Regions from separate parts of the Holdemanella sp. DFI.5.55 genome, predicted to be linked through region 1. Evidence: predicted binding sites of a transcription regulator. Region 1 holds the regulator's gene; each other region holds the start of a gene.
What was found. Region 1 encodes Rex, which represses fermentation and respiration genes when NADH is low (regulators of the CRP and FNR family bind a similar motif). Its sites were predicted from a motif close to GTGAANNNNTTCAC; they were not measured.
Positions count from the first base shown of each region.

Region 1 (2,282 bases):
TTGAGCATGTTTACCAAAGAAATCCTTGTCATATTTTGCATCTTCACGAGTTGTAACTGTAAAACATTCACCAGCACCTTCTGCATCATTACCAGTGATTTCTGGTGTATGTACATATACGAATCCGCGATCCTGGAAGAATGTGTGAATTGCCATACTTAATACACTTCTTAATCTAAACATAGCATAGTATGTATTTGCACGAGGACGTACATGAGGAATTTCACGCATAAATTCAAAACTGTGACGTTTTTTCTGCAATGGATAATCGTGATCACATAATCCTAAAACACTAATACTTTCGGCTTGAATTTCAAATGGCTGTTTTGCATCTGGAGTACATACAAGTTTTCCTGTTACTTCCATAGCTGAACCTGTTGTAATTTTTGATACTTCATCAAAGTTTTCTAAGCTATCCGCATATACAACCTGCACATTCGAAAAAGTTGTTCCATCATTCAACGCAATAAATCCAACTGCCTTTGAATTACGATTTGTACGAACCCATCCCTGCAAAGTAATACTTTGTCCATCGTACTGTTCAAATGTTTCTTTTAATTTTTTTACTAACATAGTTTCTCCCTTCAAAATAAAAAAAGTTCCTTAATTAAAAGGAACGATTATTACCGCGGTACCATCCTGTTTCATCACACGTATGTATGCACTCAATTGGAATTTAACGCATTCCACACGTTACTGTCTACTTAATTTCTCCAGTACGACTCCACAGGTGTTATCAATCCAAACTTGCACTGTCTATTTTCACCTAACAAGACTCTCTTTACATGTTCGTTTTGGACGACTTCTATTTCTGCGTCTTTGTTTCTAATGAATTTGTAATAAATACCAATTCTTGTATTGATGATACCACATCAATACTTTTAATGACAACCCCTTTTGGGACTAAAAAATGTTGATGCGTAAAATCAACGATACCATTAATTCCACACTGTACTAATTTATCTACTGTTTCTTGTACATCATGTGAAATTGTTAAAATCGCAATACGACATCCTTCAGGAATCTTCGTATCTAACTCCGACATCGGATATACTTCGACACCAAATTGTGTTCCACACTTAGCTGGATCCACATCAAATGCACATGCGATTTCACCAACAACATAATCCCATTTATTATAATTCATTAACGCACGACCTAAGTTACCAGCACCAACTAAAATTATTTTTTCATCAAAATCAACGCCTAACTGACTATTAAATATTTCAATCAGTTTATCCACATCGTATCCGTAACCTTGTTTTCCAAGATTCCCTAAAAAGGAGAAATCGCGACGAATTGTTGTAGGTTCAATATCTACAAAGCTCGATAATTCTTTGGACATAATTCGTTCAACGCCATTTTTTTGAAGTTTACGTAAAGCTTTTAAATATACCGGATACCTCTGTAAAGTTGCTTTGGGTACATTTCTATTCTGCATTTTATCACCCCACGCATTAATAATATCATATTTGTGATATATTTAACAAGTTAACTTGTGAAAAAATTTAAAAAACAAAAAAGTCGATTACTCGACTTTAGAAAATGGCTTGATCCACCTGTAACAACGTTGAATCCACATCTTGAAGAAGTGTTTGAATTCTTGAATTATAAAAATAAGGAACACCCTTCTTTTTCGCGAAATACAATACAAGCGCCCACAAAATTACTAGTAAAACAAATGAAACCCTAAAAGAAATGTGAATCAAAAGAACAAACACAAGTAAAAACACAATATACGCAAGTGTGTCTAATAAGATAAATCGTTGAAATATATTTTTCAGTGTAATCTGATAATAATCTCTTTTTCTAGATAGAAAAGCTTTCGTGATAGAATCATATTCCTCATTAAATTCCATCTTACTTAAATCATCCTGATTCTCTTTATGTTCTTTATAAAATACAACTTCCTGCATTCTTAAAAGACAAAACAACATGGCCTGCTTATTTTCATCTTTCGAAAACTTTTTATAATACAATTCCAACAACTTTAAATAATCATTATCCGAAATTGATTTTCCAACCATATTTTGTGCAATGACTTCTAAACGTTCTGTTAATACATCTGAAAATACAAGAATGTTATTTTGAGCACGTCTTTCAATTTCTTTTAAAGCCCCAAGAAAATGATCAGCCACGATATGCCTTAAGCGCACATGCGATTTGATCTGGACAAGATGTTGGCTTATTTCCACATGTTACTCCAGTCAAAGTATCGATAACTTCATCTACACTTCTTCCCTTCAATAAACATCCAATTCCCTTTAAATTTCCATTGCATC
Region 1 is NZ_JAJDMK010000045.1:8,194-10,475, forward strand. Features, by position in the region: gene asnS (asparagine--tRNA ligase) at 1-573, opposite strand, end outside; gene LJE08_RS09150 (redox-sensing transcriptional repressor Rex) at 806-1,441, opposite strand; gene LJE08_RS09155 (hypothetical protein) at 1,539-2,138, opposite strand; gene LJE08_RS09160 (TIGR03905 family TSCPD domain-containing protein) at 2,131-2,282, opposite strand, start outside.

Region 2 (2,282 bases), on a different contig from region 1:
GCTTTGGCAACACCACCACTGACAGCAAATCCACGACCAGCATTTGTTCCTTCTGTTAATGGATCAGAAGTAGTAATTTGGTCTAATGCAATACCTTTCGCATTGAACATACCCATAACTTCTTCAAAAGTTAATACGAAGTCAATATCACTACGGATTGATTTACGGCTTGCTTCCAATTTCTTAGCAGCACAAGGACCGATGAATACAACTTTGGCGTTTGGCTTTTCTTTTTTGATTAAACGACCCGTTAGTACCATTGGAGTTAATGCCATTGAAATGTATGGTGCAAAGTCAGGGAAGTTTTTCTTCGCCATAACGGACCATGCAGGACAGCAACTTGTAGCCATAAATGGTTGTTTTTCAGGAACTTTATCTAAGAAGTCTTCAGCTTCTTCAATTGTACATAAGTCAGCACCAATCGCAACTTCCACAACATCCGCAAAACCTACAGCTTTTAATGCTGCTTTTACTTTGTCTGGCGTTACGGCTGGACCAAATTGACCAACGAAAGCAGGGGCAACAGCGGCAATGACGTCATAGCCTTCTTTCATGGCATAGATTGTTTGGAAAATTTGTCCTTTATCTACAATAGCTCCAAATGGACAGTTAACTAGACACATTCCGCAGCTAACGCATTTATCGTAATCGATTTCTGCTTTTCCATCTGCATCGGATTTGATTGCGTCCATTCCACAGCTTGCAGCACATGGACGTTCTAATTTAGTGATTGCGTGATAAGGACATGCATCCATACAACGTCCACACTTAATACATTTTTCTTGATCAATACAGCTTTTACCATTTACAATATGAATCGCATCTTTTGGACAAACTTCTGTACATTGGTGTGATAAACATCCTTGACAAGCGTTTGTTACAAATACTTTCTTTTCTGGACACGCATTACATGCGAACTTGATAATATTGATAAGGGGATCATCATAATATTTTTTCGCAATTGTACTTTCTTCAATTCCATCTGAAATGTTTGTATATTCAGTAATATCACGAACAGGCAAGCCCATACCCAAACGCAATCTTTCCCCGATAATTGCACGTTCTAGAAAAATACTATCACGATATTTTGCTTTTGTACCAGGTAAGATTTCATATGGGATTTCTTCCATACGCTTAGAATAATCTGTATTGTCATCGTACGCCATTGAAGCGATGGCAGTAAAGACCTGACGACGAAGGTCAGTTACTGAGTTATAAATTCCTCTCATATTTCCTCCTAATTCAATTCCTCATATATACTCATATAATATTATATAGTAAAAACTATATTTGTGAAAGTTTTAATTAGTATAAAATGTTATTATTTTTTTCTAATAGTGATATAATACCGTGCGGGGTGAATTGTTTGGTAAAAATTGTATGGGATTGGAATGGAACTTTATTGAATGATGTTGACTTATGTTTTTCTTGTATCAACCGTCTTTTAGTCAGTCATGATTTGAAACCTTTGGATACTCTAAGTCAATATCGTGAAGTATTTACTTTTCCAATAGAAGATTATTATAAAAGGGTAGGCTTTGATTTTGACAAAATACCTTTTTCCATGTTGGCTCACGAATATATGGAGGATTATCAAGAAAAAAGCTATGCTTGTAACTTACATTCAGATGTATTGGATGTTGTGAATAAGGCAAAGAATCTTGGCTTTTCGCAAACCGTGCTTTCTGCAAGTAAAATGGATTATCTTTTTAAACAAATGGAAACCTTGCATGTAGATGATTTATTCGATTCGATATACGGAATCAATGACATCTATGCAAAAAGTAAAGTGGAATTAGCTCATGCGTTTAAACAAACATGCAGCCAAGATGATGAAATTTATTTTGTAGGAGATAGCATTCATGATTATGAAGTTGCAAAAAGTATTGGTGCTAAATGTATCTTGGTGACTACTGGGCATCAAAATCGAGCAACTTTAGAAAGTGTAAATGTACCAGTTATGGACAGTTTAATGGAAAGTTTGGATTTAATTTATGAAAGAGATTAGAATCAATTCAAATGATGCAAATCAAAGACTGGATAAGTTTTTGATGAAGACTTTTCCAAAATTGAGCAAATCAATGATGTATAAGGCGATTCGAAATAAGAAAATAAAAGTGAATCGTAAACGTTGTACTTTTGATCAGAAAATTCAGGAGAATGATAGTATTTTATTGTTTTTACCTCCGGATGTTTTAGAAGAGAAACAAGTAGATACGCAATATATATCATCACAGTTGGATGTTATTTATGAAGATGAAAATATCTTGATTGCGAATAAA
Region 2 is NZ_JAJDMK010000054.1:3,375-5,656, forward strand. Features, by position in the region: gene LJE08_RS09965 (4Fe-4S dicluster domain-containing protein) at 1-1,229, opposite strand, end outside; gene LJE08_RS09970 (HAD family hydrolase) at 1,367-2,008, shown strand; gene LJE08_RS09975 (RluA family pseudouridine synthase) at 1,995-2,282, shown strand, end outside.
Region 2: LJE08_RS09965 (4Fe-4S dicluster domain-containing protein) is a predicted target of Rex. The motif match lies at 1,293-1,306, and genes of this name have one in related genera.

Region 3 (2,282 bases), on a different contig from region 1:
TTTTCGTTGTCGTACCAAGAAACAACTTGTACGTGAGTAGTTCCGTCACCTAATGAGTGAGCCATTGTTTGAGTTGCATCGAACAATGATCCGTAACGCATACCAATAATATCACTAGATACTAATTGTTCTTCAGTGTATCCGAATGATTCAGTTGTAGCAGCTTTCATAGCAGCGTTGATTTGATCAACAGTTACGTCACCTTCAACAACAGCTACTAAAATAGTAGTTGATCCTGTAGGAGTTGGAACACGTTGAGCAGATCCGATTAATTTTCCGTTTAATTCAGGGATAACTAATCCGATAGCTTTTGCAGCACCTGTTGAGTTAGGAACAATGTTAACTGCAGCAGCACGGCTACGACGTAAATCACCTTTACGTTGAGGTCCGTCTAATGTCATTTGGTCACCTGTGTAAGCGTGAACTGTAGTCATGATACCTGATTTAACTGGAGCTAGTTGGTTCAAAGCGTTAGCCATTGGAGCTAAACAGTTTGTTGTACAAGAAGCTGCAGAAATTACTGTATCTTCTGGTTTTAATGTTTCGTGGTTTACATTGTAAACGATTGTTGGTAAGTCATTTCCTGCTGGAGCAGAGATAACAACTTTACGAGCACCTGCTTTAATGTGTGCTTCTGCTTTAGCTTTTGAAGTATAGAATCCTGTACATTCTAATACTACGTCAACGCCTAATTCACCCCAAGGTAATTTAGAAGCATCAGCTTCTGCGTAGATAGTGATTTCTTTTCCATCTACTGTAATTGAATTTTCACCAGCAACAACTGTGTCAGCCTTAGCGTAAGTTCCTTGAGTTGAATCATATTTCAACAAGTGAGCTAACATCTTAGGGCTAGTCAAGTCATTGATAGCTACTACTTCGTAGCCTTCAGCACCAAACATTTGACGGAATGCCAAACGTCCGATACGTCCAAAACCGTTAATCGCAACTTTTACTGTCATGTCAGTAAATCCTCCTTTAAATACCATTGTTATTATAAAAGCCTACTGTTGATTTGTCAATTCTCTAACAAGTAAAACTTTTTACAACTAACAACACTTATATATTAGACTATTTACAATTCATTCTCAAGCATTTTCACACTTTTTACATAACCTTAATTGTGCTATTATATTCAAAAGGAGGAATTAAAAATGAACCAAAGTTTAATCCTAGATTTACTAGAAAATAATGCTCGTCTAACTTCACAAGATCTAGCGGATATTTTGAATGAAGATGAAGCAAGTATAAAATCAGAGATTCAATCTTTAGAAAAAAACAAAATTATTTGTGGCTATCACACAATTATCAACTACAATAAAGCGTTAAAAGATCAAAAAGTTTTAGCATATATTGAAGTAAGTTGTACACCTACAAGAAATAGAGGCTATGACAAGACAGCAGCATTGATTGCCAACTATCCAGAAGTAGATACAATGTATCTATTAAGTGGAGATTGTGATTTCTTATGTTTAGTACAAGGTAAAACCATGTTTGAAGTGGCTCGCTTTGTTTCAGATAAGATTGCCTGTGTTGAAGATGTTCGTTCCACAAAGACATTATTTGTCTTAAAACAATATAAGCAAAGTGGTATTGTCATGATTGACAAACCAGAAGATAAAGAATCAAGATTGGTTGTGACTCCATAATGAAGAGTTTATCTACAAAAGCAACATCTATCAAGCCAAGTGGAATCCGTAAATTCTTTGATTTAGCAAACACAATGGAAGGCGTTATCTCTCTAGGTGTTGGTGAACCCGATTTCGCTACGCCATGGCACATTTGTGAAAATGCGATTCACTACATGAGCACAGGACATACTCACTATACAGCCAATCGTGGGTTGTTGGAGCTTCGTGAAGAAATCTGTAAATTCCATAAGGAACATTACAATCAAACATATGATCCTGAAAATGAAGTTATTGTCACAATTGGTGGTAGTGAAGCCATTGACTTATGTATGCGTGCCCTGTTGAATCCTGGCGATGAAGTTATTGTATTAGACCCTAACTACGTTGCTTATGCACCAAGTGTTACACTAAGTGATGGTGTTGTTGTCCCTTTACAGTTAAAAGAAGAAAATGACTTTAAAATTTTTCCAGAAGATTTAAAGAAAGTCATCACACCAAAGACAAAAGCGATGATCATCAATTATCCTAGCAACCCTACAGGTGGTGTCATGACAAAAGAGGACTACGCAAAAATTGTTGATATCATCAAAGAATCAGGTATATATGTTGTGAGTGATGAAATCTATGCCGAACTAAGCTTTGATCAGCCTTTTG
Region 3 is NZ_JAJDMK010000113.1:602-2,883, reverse strand. Features, by position in the region: gene gap (type I glyceraldehyde-3-phosphate dehydrogenase) at 1-959, opposite strand, end outside; gene LJE08_RS12870 (Lrp/AsnC family transcriptional regulator) at 1,152-1,646, shown strand; gene LJE08_RS12865 (pyridoxal phosphate-dependent aminotransferase) at 1,646-2,282, shown strand, end outside.
Region 3: gap (type I glyceraldehyde-3-phosphate dehydrogenase) is a predicted target of Rex. The motif match lies at 1,031-1,044, and genes of this name have one in related genera.